DNA from 3 places in the Kitasatospora sp. NPDC057738 genome. Region 3 is predicted to be linked to each of the others. Evidence: riboswitches for the same ligand, from Rfam matches in the RefSeq annotation. Region 3 holds a riboswitch; each other region holds the start of a gene.
The links. A riboswitch is a leader RNA that binds a small molecule or an ion and turns the genes downstream of it on or off. The one in region 3 is predicted to bind thiamine pyrophosphate.
Positions count from the first base shown of each region.

Region 1: linked by a shared signal. The riboswitch ahead of thiO (glycine oxidase ThiO) and the one ahead of ACFVGO_RS01540 (cytosine permease) in region 3 are both predicted to bind thiamine pyrophosphate.
Region 2: linked by a shared signal. The riboswitch ahead of thiC (phosphomethylpyrimidine synthase ThiC) and the one ahead of ACFVGO_RS01540 (cytosine permease) in region 3 are both predicted to bind thiamine pyrophosphate.

Region 1 covers NZ_JBHVJT010000082.1:6,582-12,955, reverse strand. The annotation lists gene ACFVGO_RS32975 (polyprenyl synthetase family protein) at 1-872, shown strand, start outside; gene thiE (thiamine phosphate synthase) at 930-1,583, opposite strand; gene ACFVGO_RS32965 (Rv2175c family DNA-binding protein) at 1,583-1,948, opposite strand; gene ACFVGO_RS32960 (FAD-dependent oxidoreductase) at 1,991-3,199, opposite strand; TPP riboswitch at 3,283-3,395, shown strand; gene thiO (glycine oxidase ThiO) at 3,399-4,574, shown strand; gene thiS (sulfur carrier protein ThiS) at 4,571-4,810, shown strand; gene ACFVGO_RS32945 (thiazole synthase) at 4,814-5,611, shown strand; gene pknB (Stk1 family PASTA domain-containing Ser/Thr kinase) at 5,698-6,374, shown strand, end outside.
Region 2 covers NZ_JBHVJT010000049.1:32,367-38,740, forward strand. The annotation lists gene ACFVGO_RS25120 (CBS domain-containing protein) at 1-210, shown strand, start outside; gene ACFVGO_RS25125 (helix-turn-helix transcriptional regulator) at 226-1,026, opposite strand; gene ACFVGO_RS25130 (VOC family protein) at 1,140-1,496, shown strand; gene ACFVGO_RS25135 (SRPBCC family protein) at 1,514-1,960, shown strand; gene ACFVGO_RS25140 (nuclear transport factor 2 family protein) at 1,957-2,376, shown strand; gene thiC (phosphomethylpyrimidine synthase ThiC) at 2,443-4,257, opposite strand; TPP riboswitch at 4,252-4,386, opposite strand; gene ACFVGO_RS25150 (DUF5326 family protein) at 4,608-4,808, opposite strand; gene ACFVGO_RS25155 (hypothetical protein) at 5,087-6,358, shown strand.
Region 3 covers NZ_JBHVJT010000002.1:74,125-80,498, forward strand. The annotation lists gene ACFVGO_RS01520 (MFS transporter) at 1-966, opposite strand, end outside; gene ACFVGO_RS01525 (MerR family transcriptional regulator) at 1,012-1,839, opposite strand; tRNA gene ACFVGO_RS01530 (tRNA-Ser) at 2,003-2,090, opposite strand; gene ACFVGO_RS01535 (S1C family serine protease) at 2,154-4,010, opposite strand; TPP riboswitch at 4,255-4,399, shown strand; gene ACFVGO_RS01540 (cytosine permease) at 4,392-5,810, shown strand; gene ACFVGO_RS01545 (glycerophosphodiester phosphodiesterase family protein) at 5,952-6,374, shown strand, end outside.

The DNA.
Region 1 (6,374 bases), on a different contig from region 3:
GTGAGGCGATCGCCAACGCGGCCGCCGCCCTGGAGCTGCTCCAGGCGAGCGCCCTGGTGCACGACGACCTGATGGACCGCAGCGACACCCGCCGCGGCCTGCCCTCGGTCCACCGCCGCTTCGAGGCGCTGCACCGGGACAGCGGCTGGCGCGGCGACCGCGAGCAGTACGGCACCTCGGCCGCGGTGCTGCTCGGCGACCTGCTGCTGATCTGGTGCGACGAGCTGTTCCTGCGCTCCGGCCTGGAGCCGGCCGCCGTCCTCGCCGCCAAGCCGGTGTTCGACCTGATGCGCACCGAGGTCATGCTCGGCCAGTACCTGGACGTCCTGGAGCCGGTGGCCGGCGACTCGACCGACGAGGGCGCGCTGGACCGGGCGCGGACGGTGCTGCACTACAAGTCCGCGAAGTACACCATCGAGCGGCCGCTGCAGGTGGGTGCGCTGCTGGCCGGCGCCGGGCCGGAACTGGTCGAGGCCTACGGGGCGTTCGGGCTGCCGCTGGGCGAGGCCTTCCAGCTGCGCGACGACCTGCTCGGCGTCTTCGGGGACCCGGCCGTCACCGGCAAGCCGGCCGGGGACGACCTGCGCGAGGGCAAGCGCACCCTGCTGGTCGCGCACGCGATGCGGGGCCTGCCGGCCGCCGACGCCCGGCACCTGGACGAGCGGCTCGGCGCGCCGGACCTGGCGGCCCCGGAGGTCGCCGAGCTGCGCGCGCTGGTCGCCCGCAGCGGCGCGCCCGAGCTGGTGGAGCACCGGATCGAGGAGCTGATGCGGCAGTCGCTGGCCGCGCTGGAGGCCGCTCCGCTCGCCGACGACCGGGCCCGTACGGTGCTGCTGGCCCTGGCCGAGGCCGCCACCGTCCGCAAGTACTGACGGACGGCGACGGCCCCGGGGGCCTGCGGGCCCCCGGATCCCGCTGATCCGGGCCGGTCAGAGCGCGGCGCGCACCCGGCGGGACAGCTCGGCGGCGGCCGCCCGCGGATCCGCCGCGGCGGTGACGGCCCGCACCACGACGACCCTGCGGGCACCGGCGGCCAGCACCTCGTCCAGGTTGCCGAGGTCGATCCCGCCGATCGCGAACCACGGCCGGTCGGTGTCCTGCTTCGCCGCGTACGAGACCAGGCCGAGGCCCGGGGCCGGGCGGCCCGGCTTGGTCGGGGTCGGCCAGACCGGGCCGGTGCAGAAGTAGTCCGTACCGGGTTCGGCGATCGCCGCGTCCACCTCGGACTCGGCGTGGCAGGAACGGCCGATCAGCACGTCCTCTCCGAGGATCGCCCGGGCGGCCTGCACCGGCAGGTCGTCCTGGCCGAGGTGCAGCACGTCCGGCCGGGCCGCGTGGGCGACGTCGGCGCGGTCGTTGACGGCCAGCAGCTTGCCGTGCCGGCGGCAGGCGTCGGCGAAGACCTCCAGGGCCTCCAGCTCCTGCTTGGCCTCCAGGCCCTTGTCCCGCAGCTGGACGATGTCCACCCCGCCCGCCAGCGCCGCGTCCAGGAACTCGGCGAGGTCGCCCTGCTCCCGGCGGGCGTCGGTGCACAGGTAGAGCCGGGCGTCGGCCAGCCGGGTACGCAGCGTGTCCGCCGCCATCAGATCAGCATCGCCTGGGCGCGGCGCTTCACCTCGGTGCCGCGGTTCTCCCGGAGCGCCTGGATCGGGCTGCCGGGCAGCGACGGGTCCTCGGTGAAGAGCCACTCCAGGATCTCCACGTCGTTGTACCCGCAGTCCCGCAGGACGGTCAGGGTGCCGGACAGGTGCTTGACCAGGCCCGGGCCGTCGATGAACGCCGCCGGGACCTGCAGCGACTTGTTCGGCCCGCGCCGGACGGCGATCAGGCCGCCGTTCTTGACCAGGTCACGCACCTCGGTGACCCGGACCCCCCACTGCTCCGAGATGTCGGGCAGGTACATCCAGTCGGTGACCAGGGCTTCAATCTTGCTTTCGATCTCACTCACGCCACCAGACTGCCACCTCCGCGGCCCACCGCGCACCAGGCACTACCCCGCGACGGCCGACTTCAGCGGCACCGCCGGGTCGCCCGCCCGGGCCGGATCCAGGGCCGTACCGCGCTCGATCAGCCTCCGCCCCTGGGTGAGGTCGCGCGGCCGGTCCACGGCCAGCAGCGCGCTCGGCACGCCGTCGCGCAGCCAGAGCACCGACCAGTCGCCGTCCCGCGGGGAGCCGCGCCACAGCAGCTCGTCGCCCTCGGCGTGCCGGCCGGCGTACTGGACCATCCGGCCGAACTGCTCGGACCAGAAGTACGGCACCGGGTCGTAGGCCGGCGCGTCCGCGCCCAGGACGGCTGCGGCCACCGCCTCGCCGGACTGCAGGGCGTGGTCCCAGTGCTGGACGGCCAGCCGGGCCCCGGCCCGGGCCGAGGGGTAGCTGACGCAGTCGCCGGCCGCGAACACGCCGGGCACCGAGGTGCGCAGCCGCCCGTCCACCACGACGGCGCCGGCCGCGTCCAGCTCGACCCCGGTTCCGGCCAGCCAGCCGGTCGCGGGGCGGGCCCCGATGCCGACCACCACCTCGTCGGCGGGCAGGTGCGAGCCGTCCGCCAGCAGCACCGCGCCGGGCTCGACGGCGGCCACGCCGACCCCGCAGCGCAGGTCGACCCCGGCCCCGGCGTACCAGGCGGCCATCGCCGAGCCGACCTCGGTCGGCAGCGCGCCGGGCAGCGGCGCCGGGCCGGCCTCGACCACGGTCACCTCGCAGCCCGCCGCGCGGGCCGCGGTGGACACCTCGGCGCCGATCCAGCCCGCGCCGACCAGCACCAGCCGCAGCCCGGGGCGCAGCAGCGCGCGCAGCGCCAGGGCGTCGTCCAGGGTGTGCAGCAGGTGCGCGCGCTCGGCCCCGGGCAGGGCCCGCGGAACGGCGCCGGTGGCGATCACCAGCGAGCCGTACGGGAGGTCGCCGCCGTCGGTGTGCAGCACGCCGGGGGTCAGGCCGGTGGCCCGGCGGCCGGTGAGCAGCTCGATGCCGAGCTGCCCGTAGTCGATGTCCAGGGCGGTGGAGTCGGCCTTGCCGAGCAGCACGTCCTTGGAGAGCGGCGGCCGGTCGTACGGCGCGTGCGGCTCCTCGCCGACCAGCACGATCGGCCCCTGCCGGCCGCCCTGCCGCAGCTTGAGGGCGCACTGCGCCCCGGCCAGCCCGGCTCCGACGACGACCACCTGATCCGTTCCGCTCAGCTCTGCCACGCCCGTCACTGTACTCAGCGCGACGCGGCGGCCTGCGGGCCGTCCGCCCGCTGTACGGGCCTTCGGCCGGGCCGACCCCCGGCGTTAAGGTGGGGGCACCACACGGGAGCCCGGCGCACCGGGCTGAGAGGCGGGCTGGCACGGCCTGCGACCGTCCGAACCTGATCCGGGTCATACCGGCGAAGGGAGAAGAGCAGCTTTGTCACGCTTGCCATCAGGCGCCCACGCCGACGTGCTGGTGATCGGCGGGGGCGTCATCGGCCTCGCCGTCGCCTGGCGCGCCGCGCAGCGCGGGCTGCGGAACGTGATCGTGGTCGACCCCTCCCCCGGCGGCGGGGCCGCCGGGGTCGCGGCCGGGATGCTCGCCCCGGTCACCGAGCTGCAGTACGGCGAGGAGCCGCTGCTGCGCCTCGGGATGGCCTCGAACGAGCGGTACGCGGCCTTCGCCGCCGAGCTCTCCGAGGCGAGCGGCGGCCGGGACACCGGCTACCGCCGCTGCGGCACCGTCGCCGTGGCGCTGGACTCCGACGACCGCGAGGAACTGCGCGAGCTGCACGCCTTCCACCAGCGGCTCGGCCTGGACTCGACCTGGCTGACCGGCCGGGAGGCCCGCAGGCTGGAGCCGATGCTCGCCCCCGGCGTGCGCGGCGGCCTGCACGTCGCGGACGACCACCAGGTGGACCCCCGGCGCCTGCTCACCGCCCTGGCCGCCGCCTGCGAGAACGCGGACGTCCTGCTGCACCGCGCCGAGGCCGTCGAGCTGCTGGTCGAGGACGGCCGCGCGACCGGCGCCCGGCTCTCGACCGGGGAACGGGTGGGCGCCGGGCAGGTCGTCCTCGCCGCCGGCCCGCACAGCCACCGGCTGCCCGGCCTGCCCGACGGTGTGCTGCCCGCGATCCGCCCGGTGAAGGGGCAGGTGCTGCGGCTGCACGTCCCGGACGCCTACCGCCCGTTCCTGTCCCGCAACGTCCGCGCCGTCGTCCGCGGCCGGCACCTGTACCTGGTGCCCCGGGAGAACGGCGAGCTGGTGGTCGGCGCGACCACCGAGGAGCAGGGCTACGACACCACCGTCACCGCCGGCGGGGTGTACGAACTCCTGCGCGACGCGCACGAGTTGGTCCCGGGAATCACCGAACTCCCGCTGCTGGAGACCTCCGCCGGGCTGCGCCCCGGCTCGCCGGACAACGCCCCGCTGCTCGGCCCGACGTCACTGCCCGGGCTGGTCGCCGCCACCGGCCACTACCGCAACGGCGTGCTGCTCACCCCGGTGACCGCCGACCTGCTCTCCGAGTACCTGGCCACCGGTGAAGTCCCCGAAACGGCAAGGCCGTTCACGCCCCTGCGCTTCTCCCCCGAACCCCCCGCTGCGAAGGCCTCCGCATGACCGAGATCGCCCCGAACGAGATCACCCCGAACGAGATCGCCCTGACCGTCAACGGCGAGCCCCGCCGGGTGTCCGCCACGACCACCCTCGCCGAGGTGGTGGCCGCCGTCAGCGCCGCCAACACCGGTGTCGCCGCCGCGCTCAACGAGGCCGTGGTGCCACGCGGTTCGTGGCCCGGGACGGCGCTGGCCGGCGGCGACCGGATCGAGATCCTCACCGCCGTGCAGGGAGGCTGAACCATGGCCGACGACCTTCTGACCATCGCCGGGACGGCCTTCTCCTCCCGGCTGATCATGGGCACCGGGGGCGCCCCCAGCCTGGAGGTCCTGGAGCGCGCGCTGCTCGCCTCCGGCACCGAGCTGACCACCGTCGCCATGCGCCGGGTCGACGCCACCACCCAGGGCTCCGTGCTCGACGTACTGACCCGCAACGGCATCCGGGTGCTGCCCAACACGGCCGGCTGCTTCACCGCCGGCGAGGCCGTGCTGACCGCCCGACTGGCCCGCGAGGCGCTCGGCACCGACTGGGTCAAGCTGGAGGTGATCGCCGACGAGCGCACCCTGCTGCCCGACCCGATCGAGCTGCTGGACGCCGCCGAGACGCTGGTCGACGACGGCTTCACCGTCCTGCCGTACACCAACGACGACCCGGTGCTGGCCCGCAAGCTGGAGGACGTCGGCTGCGCGGCCATCATGCCGCTGGGCTCGCCGATCGGTTCGGGCCTGGGCATCCGCAACCCGCACAACTTCCAGCTGATCGTGGAGGGTGCGGGCGTCCCGGTGATCCTGGACGCGGGCGCCGGCACCGCCTCCGACGTGGCGCTGGCGATGGAGCTGGGCTGCGCCGCGGTGATGCTCGCCTCCGCGGTGACCAGGGCTCAGGACCCGGTGCTGATGGCCGAGGCGATGCGGCACGCCGCCGAGGCGGGCCGGCTCGCCCACCGGGCCGGCCGGATCCCGCGCCGCTTCCACGCCGAGGCCTCCTCCGCGATGGCCGGCCGGGCCGACCTGGACACCCGCGAGCACCCCGCGTTCTGAACCGTCGCGCATGTCACAAGCCGGTCCCGGAGGCGGTGTCCTCCGGGACCGGCCGTCCCGGGCGGCTCTAGACTCTCCGAGTGGACATGGCACTGCACGACCCCTTGATCGGCGCCCTGCTCGACAACCGGTACCGGGTCGAGCAGCGCGTCGCGACCGGCGGGATGTCCACCGTCTACAAGGGCACCGACACCCGTCTGGACCGCGTGGTCGCACTCAAGGTGATGCACCCTTCGCTGGCCGGCGACGAGGGGTTCACCGCCCGCTTCATCCGCGAGGCCAAGGCCGTCGCCAAGCTCACCCACCCCAACGTGGTCACCGTCTTCGACCAGGGCGCGGACGGCGGTCACGTCTTCCTCGCCATGGAGTACGTACCCGGCCGCACCCTGCGCGACCTGCTGCGCGACCGCGGCGCGCTGTCCGTCCGGGCCGCTCTGGACGTGCTGGAGCCGGTGCTGGCCGCGCTCGGCGCCGCCCACCGGGCCGGGCTGGTCCACCGCGACGTCAAGCCCGAGAACGTGCTGATCACCGACGGCGGCCTGGTCAAGGTCGCCGACTTCGGCCTGGTCCGGGTGCTCGGCACCGCCGACGGCGCGCCCACCTCGACCACCACCGCCACCGGCGGCACGGTCATGGGCACCGTCTCCTACCTGGCCCCCGAGCAGATCCTCCCGGACGCCCCGACCGACCAGCGGGTGGACGTCTACGCGGCCGGCATCCTGCTGTACGAGATGCTCACCGGCCGCCGCCCGCACACCGGCGA
Region 2 (6,374 bases), on a different contig from region 3:
CGCTCCTGGTACACCGAGCGGACCGCCATCAGCGCCACCACCCACCAGCGCGGCCCGTTCGCCTGGCCGACCATGGGCCTGACCCTGGCCGCGATCGCCATGCGGATCAAGCACCTGGCGGTCTGGCCCGTCGTCGACGAGGACGGCTACATCCTCGGCGTGCTCACCGCGGACCGCACCACCGACCTGCTCGCCGCCGAGCCCGCGTGACCCACGGCGGCATGTTCATCGGCCCGTCGGCCCATGGCGGGCGCGAACCGGGGCAAGCAGCCGACGCAGCACCGTCGGTGTGTGTCCCACGTGCTCGCGGACGATGCGGGTCAGGTGCGCCTGGTCGGCGAAGCCGAGCTGTGCTGCCAGGGCGGCGAGGCTGGGTTCGCCCTCGGCGATCCGGTCCATGGCCCGGGTGACGCGCACGCGGTTGCGGTAGCGGGTCAGCGAGACGCCCGTCTCCCTGGAGAACACCCGGCTCAGTCGGTAGGGCGACACCTCCAGCAGCGCGGCCAGTGCGCAGAGCCCTCCGGCCTCCGGGGCCTCTTCGATGATCGCCCCGCGCGCCGCGGCGGCCAGCGCCCGGTCGGCCGGCCGGGAGCGGAAGGTCGGCTCACCGGCCGCGGCCGCGACGAGGCGGAGCAGTTCCTCCGCCAGCGCGTAGTCGATGTCGCCGGTGGCCGCGGCGGCCACCAGACGGCGGTGGGCGAGATCGACGCGCGCGTCGACATACACCGTCGTCGCGGCGGGCGGGCGCCCGAGGAGGGAGGGCTCGAAGCTGACCGACGTGCAGACGTCGCCGCCGGCCGGATGGGCGAAGCGCTCCTGTTCGCCGGGCGCGCCCAAGTAGGCCGTGGTCCGGTCCAGATCGATGTCGGCGCCGTCGGCCGACCGTCGGAACCTGCCGCGTCGCACCAGCACCAGGCGGTGGTCGTCGCGGGTCTCCGGCTGCGACCACCGGGCGTGGTCGGAGCGGCACCCCACCACGGCCACGGTGAACTCCGGCCGGGCGGCGAGGGTCGATGCGGACAGCATGCCGCGAACGGTATCCGCCGGGTACGACAGAACGGCCCGCAAGGATCTTCAAGACCTCCGGCGCCATTGCCCCGGATGCTGGGGCTCACGTGATGACACGAAGGGAGCCATCCATGGCCGTTCACGCGGAGCTCACCGCGATCACCATCGACTGCGCCGATCCCCGGGCCCTCGCCGAGTTCTACCGCAAGGTCACCGGCTGGGACCTCGGGCAGGGCGACGACGACTTCGTCCAACTCGGCAGGGGGCCGGTCCGGTTGGCCTTCCAGCGGGTCGCCGGCTACCGGGGGCCCGGCTGGCCCGACGCCGCGAAGCACGCCCATCTCGACTTCACGGTGGCCGATCCCGAGATCACGGTGAAGGAGCTGCTCTCGGCGGGGGCGACCAAGCCGGAGTTCCAGCCCGGCGAAGGCGAGTGGACCGTTCTCGCCGACCCCGAGGGCCACCCGTTCTGCATCGCTTCGGCCTGACGAGGAGTCGATCACCCATGGCCTCGATCCACAAGGAAATCGTCATCGATGCCCGCCCCGAGGCGGTGTGGTCGGTGCTCAGCGACTACGGCGCGGTGCACGAGCGGCTGGCGCCCGGGTTCGTCACCGACACCCGGCTGAGCTCGGACACGCGCACCGTCACCTTCGCCGACGGCACGATCGTGTTCGAACGGCTCGTCGACCTCGACCACGAGGCGATACGGGTCGCCTACACGGTCGTCGGCGGCAGCCTCCATCCGTCCCACCACCACGCGTCCATGCAGGCCCTTCCGGAGGCCGGCGGCCGGACGAGATTCGTGTGGCACACCGATGTCCTGCCCGACGCGCTGGCCGCACCGATCGCCGAGTCCGTCGAGCACGGTTCGGCGGTGATCCGCCGCACGCTGGAGGCCGCTTCATCGGCCGCGCCCGGACCGGCACCCGTCCCGACCGAACCCCGGTGAGCAGCCACGACATCGTCCGGGCCGCCTGGAAGGCGTTCGCCGGCCACGACGCCGACCAGATCTCCGCGGTCTTCACCGAGGACGCCGAGTGGCTGGCACCTCCGGGAAACGCGACGGCCACCGCGCTGGACCGCCCCAGTCACATGGTCGGCAGGGAAATGATCACGCGTTTCCTCGCCGAGGACTTCTCCCGCCTGTTCGTCAGGGACGTCGACGTCACCTTCCACGGTTTCCACGCCGACGGCGAGCGCGTGATCGTGGAGGAGACCATGACCGCGACGCTCGCCAACGGCAATCACTACGCCAATGACTACTGCCTGGTCTTCGAACTCCGTGACGGGCTGATCCACCGCGTCCGTGAGTACATGGACACCGCGCGCGGACACCGCATGGTCTTCGGCGACGCCGAGATGTAGCCGAGGACGGCGAGGACGGCGAAGCGCCGCCCCGAGGTGATCGGGGCGGCGCTCAGGCGTCCCGGGTCAGTCGACCAGGGGCAGGTAGACCTTGTTGCCCTGGGCCGCGAACTCGGCGGACTTCTCGGCCATGCCCGCCAGGGCCTCGGCGTCGAACTCGGTGTCCACGGCGGTGGAACCGTCGCCGTGCTCGTCGCGGATCTTCTGGGAGATCTTCATCGAGCAGAACTTCGGGCCGCACATCGAGCAGAAGTGCGCGGTCTTGGCGGGCTCGGCGGGGAGGGTCTCGTCGTGGAAGGCGCGGGCGGTCTCCGGGTCGAGGGCCAGGTTGAACTGGTCCTCCCAGCGGAACTCGAAGCGGGCGTCGGAGAGGGCGTCGTCCCAGGCCTGGGCGCCGGGGTGGCCCTTGGCCAGGTCGGCGGCGTGGGCGGCGATCTTGTAGGTGATCACACCGGTCTTGACGTCGTCCCGGTTGGGCAGGCCCAGGTGCTCCTTGGGGGTCACGTAGCAGAGCATCGCGGTGCCCCACCAGGCGATCATCGCGGCGCCGATGCCCGAGGTGATGTGGTCGTAGCCGGGGGCGACGTCCGTGGTCAGCGGGCCGAGGGTGTAGAACGGCGCCTCGTCGCAGATCTCCTTCTGGAGATCCATGTTCTCCTTGATCTTGTTCATCGGGACGTGGCCCGGGCCCTCGATCATCACCTGGACGTCGTGCTCGCGGGCGATCCGGCCGAGCTCGCCGAGGGTCTTCAGCTCGGCGAACTGCGCCTCGTCGTTGGCGTCCGCGATCGAGCCCGGGCGCAGGCCGTCGCCGAGCGAGAAGGTGACGTCGTAGGAGGCCAGGATGGAGCAGAGTTCCTCGAAGTTGGTGTAGAGGAAGTTCTCCTGGTGGTGGGCCAGACACCAGGCCGCCATGATCGAGCCGCCGCGCGAGACGATGCCGGTCTTGCGGCGCGCGGTGAGCGGGACGTAGCGCAGCAGCACGCCGGCGTGGACGGTCATGTAGTCGACGCCCTGCTCGCACTGCTCGACGATCGTGTCCCGGTAGACCTCCCAGCTCAGCTCCTCGGCCCTGCCGTCCACCTTCTCCAGGGCCTGGTAGAGCGGCACGGTGCCGATCGGCACCGGGGAGTTGCGCAGGATCCACTCGCGGGTGGTGTGGATGTTGCGGCCGGTGGAGAGGTCCATGACGGTGTCCGCGCCCCAGCGGGTGGCCCAGGTCATCTTCTCCACCTCCTCCTCGATCGAGGAGGTGACGGCGGAGTTGCCGATGTTGGCGTTGATCTTCACCAGGAAGTTGGTGCCGATGACGGCCGGCTCCACCTCCGGGTGGTTCACGTTGACCGGGATGACGGCCCGGCCGCGGGCCACCTCGGCGCGCACGTACTCCGGCGCCAGGCCCTCGCGCAGCGCCACGAACTCCATCTCCGGCGTCACCAAGCCCCGCTTGGCGTAGGCGAGTTGGGTGACGGCGGCGCCACCGCGACCGCGCAGCGGGCGACGCGGCCGGCCGGGGAAGACCGCGTCCAGGTTGCGCAGGTTCCCGCCGCGCGGCGAGGTGTGCTTGATCCCGTCGTCCTCGGGGCGCGGCTCGCGGCCGTCGTACTCCTCGACGTCGCCGCGCTGGCGGATCCAGGCGTCCCGCAGGGCGGGCAGGCCGCGCCGCACGTCGGGCTCGAAGGACGGGTCGGTGTATGGGCCGGAGGTGTCGTACAGCGGGACGGACCCGCCGTTGGTGAGCCGCACCTCGCGGTACGGAACGCGCAGGTCGGGGCGCGACCCCTCGCGGTAGGACTTGCGCCAGGCCGGGGTCGGGTAGCCGGTGCGCTCGCTGCTGGGGGCGCCCTGGGCAGACTGCGGCTGTGCTTCGAACGTGGTCATCTGACCTCTACTCCCTACGCCGGCATTACCCGGTCAGGTTCCTGCGGTCGACGCAGCCGTCGGTCCGTCCGTCGACGTCCCGGTCAGCGTCCTCTCAGCCCGGTGCTCCGAGCTCCCGCGTCGCAGGCGGTGTTGCCTGCACACGACGCCCAACACCGTAGCGAGCCGATCGCCGCAGGTCCAGAGCGCCCCACCCCGCCCGGTCGGCCGCGCCGGCACGACCGATGTCGTCGTCGACCTCTTCGGCTACTACCGCAACCAGTAGCCGATCGGATACCGGAGAACGGCCGAGGCCCGGTCCCCCCTCTCGTGGGGGGCCGGGCCTCAGGGCGGCGTTACGGGGTGGTGGGTCAGCTCTTGGCGGCCTTCTTCACCAGGACCACCACGGCGGCGGCGATGCCGACCACCACCAGCAGCTTGATCACGATCGAGAGCAGGGCGCCGACGACGCCGAACACGAAGGCGACGATGTTCCAGGCCAGCACCAGGACCAGCACCGGGATGACGATGTTGCGCACCCAGGAGGGCAGCGACTTCCAGAGCTCAGCCATGTCGGTTCCTCTTCTCCCCTCGGGTCGGCCGCCGTCCGGTGCCGCATCCCGCTTGCTTTCGGTACTTCGATCGTACGGTGGCGCGAGTGCCGGAACGAGGCCCAACGGCCCGGAGAGAACCCCGAGATCACCCCGAGCCCGACCCCCCGGGTGACCCCCGAGAATTCGTCCGGCGGCGTACAACCCCCGGCGTTCCCAAGCGTCCAACCAGTGCCGGAAGAACGCCCGTCCGGTGCCATCGACCAGGGGGGAACCTGATCATGCGGGCCAGAACAGCCGTGTCCACAGCCGCTCTCGCGGCGCTCAACCTGACCGTGGCGGCGCTCGCCGCGGTCCCGGCGACCGCGGCACCGGCGGCCGTGACCGCTGCCGCCGACGTGACCGCACCGGCCGGGTTCGTCGGGATGTCCCCGACCCGGATCCTGGACACCCGCTCCTACGACCAGACCCCGTCGCACGACCACTTCGGACCGCTCAAGGAAGGCGAGTACTACAGCACCCCGGTGTCGCAGCGCTGCGGCAGCCACCCGCCGATGTACTGCGGCTCCGCCGTGCCGACCGACGCCACGGCCGTGGTGGTCAACCTCACCGTGACCGACCCGACCGCCGACGGCTTCGTCACGCTCGCCGCCAAGGCCGGCCCGGCCGGCACCAAGCCCGCCACCTCCAGCATCAACTTCAAGGCCGGCCAGACCATCTCCAACCTGGTCACGATCGCGGTCGGTCCGGTCGGCCGGGGCGCCCCGTGGATCAACGTCTACAACAACGCGGGCACCGCCCATGTCGTGCTCGACGTGGTCGGGTACTACCGGACCGCGGCGCCCGACAAGTACGGCCCGCTGACCCCGACCCGGATCGCCGACAGCCGCAGCGACGGCACCGGGCGGCTCGGCGGCGACGCGGTGCGCAGCTACCAGGTCGCCCGCCCCGAGCTGGGGACCGCGGACGCCACCTCGGTGGTCCTCAACGTCACCACCACGGACGGCTCCTGGGACAGCTTCCTGACCGCGTACCCGAGCGGGACGCAGCGGCCCGCCTACGGCTCGAACGTCAACTTCCCGGTGGGATCGACGGTCGCGAACCAGGTCGTGGTGCCGGTCGGCGCGGACGGGCGGATCGACGTCTACAACCGCGCCGGCTGGGTGCACGTGATCGTCGACGTCGTCGGCTACTACGGGCCGTCCGGAAGGGGCCTGTTCAGCGCGCTCACGACGCCGGTCCGCAACCTCGACACCCGGATCACCGGCGGCAAGCTCCAGCAGGGGGCGACCACGGCCGTCCAGGCCGTGCCCGCGGACGGCTCCGTCCCGAACGTGCTGGGTGTCGAGGCCAACGTCACGATCACCGACGTGACCGACTCCGGCCACCTCACGGTGTTCCCGGGCGGGGGCCAGCCGCCGAACACCTCCACCGTGAACGTCGAACCCGGGCAGACCGTCGCCAACTCGGTGACCACCGGGGTCACCGGCGGGGGCACCTACTCGGTCTTCAACCACGGCGGCCCGGTGAACGTCGTCGCCGACCTGACCGGCTACTTCGTCACCGGCTGACCCGGCACCGCCCGTC
Region 3 (6,374 bases):
GCCGAGGCCCGCCACCGCGCTGCCGGCCACCGCCGCCACCGGCCCCGCGGCCGACGCCAGCAGCGCGATCCCCACCGAGGCCGCGCAGAGCCCGGCCGCCGCCCCCACCCCCGCCCGGGGCAAGGTGCCCCGCCGGGCGATCAGGCCGGCCACCGCCAGCACCCCGGCCGCCTGGCCGCCGCCCACCAGTCCCGCCGTCCCGGCCGCCCAGCCGTGTGTCCGGGCGAGCAGCGGACCGAGCAGTGACACCACCGGCAGCAGCGCCCCGGCCGCCGCGCCGGTGAGCAGCAGGGCGGCCCGCAGCAGTGGGTCGGCCACGGCGAGCCGGACGCCGGACGCCGCCTCGCGGAACAGTCCGGCCCGCGGACCGGACGGCCCGTCCTCCGGGGGCCGCACCCGCAGCAGGACCAGCAGCACGACCCCGAAACTCGCCGCGTCCGCCAGCGCCGCGCCGGACAGCCCGCCGGCCGCGACCAGCAGGCCGCCCAGCGGTGCGCCGAGCAGGACGGCGCTCTGCCCGCCGGCCTGCCGCAGGGCGAGCGCCCGGGGCAGCCGGTCCGCGGGCACCAGCCGGCGGGGCATCGAACCGCCGGCCGGGAGGTAAAAGGCGTCGACCGTCCCGATCACGGCCGCCGCCGCGACCAGCAGCCACAGCGGCGTCCCCCGGGAGGCCGCCACCAGGGCCAGCGCACCGGTCGCGACCAGCATCACCGTGTCCCCGGCGAGCATCACCCGACGGGCGCCGAAGCGGTCCGCGACCGCGCCGCCCAGCAGGACCAGCGCGGTGCGCGGCACCGTGATCGCCGTCAGGACCAGCCCGGCCGCGCCGCCGCCGTGCGCGGAGGCGGCCCAGCCGAGGGCGAAGTACAGCGCGGCGTCACCCAGCAGTCCGGCCTGGACACCGGCCAGCCAGAGCAGGTACCTCCGCGGCAGCGCGGCCCGCGGAGCGACAGTGGCAGTGGTCATGCCGGGCGACGCTAGGGCCCTCGACCCGGTCGAGGGCAAGCGCGGCTACCGCCGGACCACCGGCTCCTGCAGCTCGGTGACCCACCCGGCCCGGTCCTCCGGGCACTCCAGGTACAGCTCCCGGGCGTAGCCGGCCGAGCGGTAGCCGTTCTCCTCGATGAAGCGGGCCAGTTCCTGGCCGGTGCCCAGCACGTCGTCCATCGGGCCGCGGTGCACGATCGTCGCCGCCTCCTCGATCGGCGGCAGGTCGAGCACCTCGAAGTCGTGCTCACCCGGCCGCACCGACGGGCCCACCGGGACGGCCACCAGGACCAGCACCGAGCCGTCGCCCTCCGGCGCGTCCTGGTAGCGGGCGACGGACGGGCCGGCCGCCTCGACCCCGGCCGCGGCCAGCCTCCGGCACAGTTCGGCGAACAGCGGCCCGATCACCGGGCCGATGTCCTCCGGCTCGTAACTCGCGGCCGCACCGGCCAGTTGGGCCACCCGGACGGACGGCACCCGCTTCACCACGACATCGTGTGCGGACATGGTCCCCTCGCTCTCGATCGTCCGGAGCCTCGCCTCCACCCGGGCCAGCCGCAGCTCGTCGGCGGCGATCGCCTCGGCGAGCTGGGCCCGCCGCAGCCGCAGCATGCCGCGCAGTTCGGCCGCGTCCACCTGCTCGTCCAGCACGGCGCGCACCTGCTGCAGGGTGAAGCCGAGCTCCTTGAGCGCGATCACCCGGTTGAGCCGGGCGAGTTGGGACGCCTCGTAGGAGCGGTACCCGCTGACCGGGTCCACCCGGGCGGGCCGCAGCAGCCCGATCGCGTCGTAGTGGCGCAGCATCCGTACCGACACCCGGCCGTGGCTGGCGAAGTCTCCGATGTTCAACATGATGCGCCCACTCCATCCCCTGCCACCGTGTCAGGGTCAACCCGGCCGCCCGCATCCGTTCCACGACGGTTCCGAGGCCGGCGCCCGCGACCGCCCGGGAAACACCGAGGGCGGGTGCCGAGCGAACTCGGCACCCGCCCTGAGCAGGTGGTTCTCCTACCGGCGGAGAGCGTGGGATTCGAACCCACGGTACGGGGTCACCGCACGACAGTTTTCAAGACTGTTCCCTTAGGCCGCTCGGGCAGCTCTCCAGGCGGAGGTCAGCCTAACGGGTCCGGCGGGGTTCGGCGCACACGTTTCGGTGCGGGCGGGGGTCACGACTGGTCGCCCTCGCGCTGACCGAGGGTGACCTTGGTGTTGAAGGTCTGGCCGTTGCGGGTGTACTCGACGTCGACGGTCTCGCCGGGCTTGTGCGTCCAGATCCGGCTGACCAGGGCCGGGCCGTTGTCGATCGGCACGCCGCCGAGCTTGGTGATGACGTCGCCCGGCTTGAGGCCGGCCTTGTCGGCCGCGCCGCCGGGGGTGACGGCCGGCTGGCCCTGGATGTCCTTGGTCTGGATCTGCGCGCCGTCGCCCTTGTAGTCGTCGTTGCGCAGCACGTCGAGCTTGGCGTAGACCGGCTTGCCGGTCTTGATCAGGGTGTCCGCGACCCACTTGGCCTGGTTGATCGGGATGGCGAAGCCCAGGCCGATGCTGCCGGCCCGGCCGTTGGCGGAGGCGTTGGACTGGATCGCCGAGTTGATGCCGATCACCGCGCCGCCGGAATCGAGCAGCGGGCCGCCGGAGTTGCCGGGGTTGATCGAGGCGTCGGTCTGCAGGGCGTTCATGTACGAGGCCTGCGAGCCGGTGTCGTCGCCGGAGGCCACCGGGCGGTCCTTGGCGCTGATGATGCCGCTGGTGACGGTGGACTCCAGGCCGTACGGCGCACCGATCGCGACGGTGGCGTCACCGACGTTGACCTTGTCGGAGTCGGCCAGCGGCAGCGGGGTCAGCTTGCTCTTCGGCGGGTTGTCGATCTTGACCACGGCGACGTCGTAGCCCTCGGCGTGGCCCAGCACCGAGGCGCTGTAGGAGCTGCCGTCGGCGAACTTGACGGTCAGTTTGCCGCCGTTGAGGGTCGGCGCGACCACGTGGTTGTTGGTGAGGATGTGGCCCTCGGTGTCGAAGACGAAGCCGGTGCCGGTGCCCGACTCGCCGTTGCCCTGCGCCTTGATGGTGACGACGCTGGGCAGCGCCTTCTGCGCGATGGCGGCGATCGAGCCGGGGGCGGGCTCGTTCTTCTGGGTGTCGCTGGCCTGCACGGTGGTGCTGCGGTGGTCGTTCGCGGAGCTGCCGCGGTCGGTGTTGTCGGTGACGGTCACGCCGAGCACGCCGCCGGCCACACCGGCGACCAGCGCGACGGCCGCGATCAGGGCGACCAGGCCGCCGCGCTTCTTGCGCGGGCCGCCGGGGCCGACCGGACCGCCGGGGTGGTCCGCCGGGTAGCCGAGCGGGCCCGCCGGGCCGCCGGGGTAGCCCGCGCCACCGGCGGTGGAGTCGTGGGTGGGGCCCCAGCCGCCGAGCGGCTGACCGGCCCCGAAGGGGTGGTGGCCGTGCGCGGCGGGGACGGCGGGCGCGACCGGGGCGGCGCCGTAGCCCTCGTGCGCGACGGGGGCGGCCGGAGCGGCGCCGTAGCCCTCGTGCGTGCCGGCCGCCGGGACGCCGTGGGTCGGGGTGGCGTACGGGTTGTCGGCCGGCGGCAGCGCCGGGGCGGCGGGGGCCGCGGCCTGGGCGGGCGCGGCGGGCGGGGCCGCCGGAGCCTGCGGGGCGGGCGGCAGGACCGGCGGCGGCGCGTCGATGTAGCCGGTGACCGGGTCGACGGCCGGCTGCTCGGCGGCGGGCGCCGCGGGGGCCGCGGGGGCCTCCGGGGCGGGCACCTTGGTGAAGGCGACGGTGGGCTTGTGCCCGCCCTCGGCCGGGACACCCTCGGCCGCGACGGCGTCGACGGGCGGTGCCGCCTCGACGGGGGCGGCCTCGACGGCGCCCGACTCCGGCTCGGGCACCCGCCGGAAGGCCATGGTCGGCTGGTGCCCGCCCTGAGCGGGGCCTTCGGAAGCGGACTCGGCCGCCCCCGGCCCGGCGGGCTGCTCCCCCTGCGGCCCGGTGGGCCCAACCTCGCGCTCGGTGCTCACGGACGACCTCCATAGCTGGCAGAACCAAGGACCATAGTTTTTCGCACTGTCGATTCGATTGCCGTAAGGACCCCTCTGAAGAACTCATAAGAATCCTTAGCCGACGCAGACGCCGACACCCGGCACCGGCACCGACGCCGGCACCGACGGCCGAGGCTCCCCTCCCCCGCCGGGCGTCCCGCGATGCGGACCGCGCACCCTCGGCCTTGGGCGTTCGCCCCCGTGCCGGTTAGCCTGTCGCTCCAAACTGACACGCGGGAGCTTGGACCCACCAGGCTGAGAGTGCGCATGTCGACCGTACGCCACACGAGTGACGGACGGTCGAGGGGGCGCTGACCGCCGGAACCTGTCCGGGTAATGCCGGCGTAGGGAGTATCGGCCATGCCGCCTGCTTCGCCATCCTCTTCTTCGGGCGCGAACGTTCCCGCCCCCGGTGCGGACGCCTCCGCCGCGGGCGCGACCGCCGTCCTGGAGCGCCCCGAGCACGTCGAAGCGCCCCTGGTGCTGGACACCGAGCCGCCGCGCACGCTGCGCTTCCGGGACCACTTCGCGCTCTGGATGAACCTGGGCGTCAGCCTGATCGGCTTCTCCACCGCCGCCACCGTGCTCGGCGCCCCCGGCAGCGAGCTGTCGCTGGCCGCCGCGGTGACCGCGATCACGGTCGGTACGGCGGTCGGCACCGCGATGCTCGGCGTGGCCTCGCTGATCGGGGCCCGCACCGGCGCCCCCGCGATGGCGAACCTGCGCGGGCTGTTCGGCACCCGGCTGTCGTACCTGCCGACGGTGCTGAACATCGTGCAGTGCATCGGCTGGGGCGTGTTCGAGCTGCTGACCATCTCGGCGGGCGCGCAGACCGTCGCGCACACCACCGGCTACCGCTGGCTGTTCGTCCTGCTCGCGGGCGCGCTGACCACGGCGCTGACCATCTGGCCGCTGGGCTCGATCGCGGTGCTGCGCCGCTTCGTGGCCGGGGCGGTCGCGGTGGCCATGGTGTACTTCACCGTCCAGCTGGGCCGCCAGGGCGTGCCGGACCCGGGGGCGGGCAACTGGCACGGCTTCCTGGGCGCCACCGACGCGATGATCGCCGTGTCGGTCTCCTTCGTCCCGCTGGCCGCCGACTACACCCGGCACTCGCGCTCCCCGCGCTCGGCGTTCTGGGGCAGCTTCTCCGGCTACACGATCGCCCAGGTCTGGTGCTACGTGCTCGGCCTGATGGCGCTGCTGCAGTCGGACGGCGATCCGAACCGGATCTTCGACTCCTTCCTCGGGGTCTGGGCCGGCTGGCTGTTCCTGCTGGTGCTGGTGCTGCGCGAGACGGACCAGTCCTTCGCCAACGTGTACTCGACGGCGATGTCGGTGCAGAACCTGCTGCCGAAGGTGGACCGCCGGGTGCTCTCCGGCGCGATCGGCGCGCTGACCACCGTGCTGGCGCTGCGGATCGACGAGTTCACCGACACCTACTACGGCTTCCTCGGTCTGATCGGCTCGGTGTTCGTGCCGCTGCTGGCGGTGCTCGTGGTGGACTACTTCCTCGGTGCCGGGCGGCGCGGCTGGAACCTCTCCGCCGACGCGCCGTCCCGCTGGCCGATGCTGCTGCCGTGGGCCCTGGGCTTCGCGGTCTACCAGTTCATCGCGCCGACCAAGGTGGCCGGCTGGTGGACGGACTTCTGGACCTCGGCCCAGGAGTCGCTGCACTTCACCCCGCAGGAGTGGACCTCCGCCTCGCTGTTCGCCTTCCTGGTGCCCGCCCTGGTCACCTGGGCGCTCACCCCGCTCTCCCGCCGCGCCGACCGGCACTGAGCGGGCCGCCCCGCACCGGGCGAAGCGGGGGCGGCCCGGCCCCGCGGGCCCGGCCGGGACGGCCCCGCGGGAAGGAAGACGGCCCCACAGGTTGGGGCCGTCTTTGTCCGCGCTTCACCTGTGCCGCCTATCGTTGGGCCTGTGACCAGCCCAGACCTGTCCTCGCCGGCGGCGCGCACCGTGCCGTCCGTCCAGGTGATCGCCCACCGCGGTTCCTCCCACGCCCTGCCCGAGCACACCCTCGCGGCCTACCGGCGCGCGCTCGACGAGGGCGCCGACGCGCTGGAGTGCGATGTCCGGGTCACCGCCGACGGCGCGCTGGTCTGCGTGCACGACCGCCGGATCGGCCGGGTCTCCAACGGCCGGGGCACCGTCTCGGCGATGACCCTCGCCGAGCTGGAGGCTTACGACTTCGGCGCCTGGAAGACCGGCCGCCCCAGCGTCGACCCGGAGCTGCGCGGCGTGCTGCGGCTGGAGCGGCTGCTGGAGCTGGTGGTGGAGTGCGGCCGCCCGGTGGACCTGGCGATCGAGACCAAGCACCCGGTGCGTTTCCGCGGCCGGGTG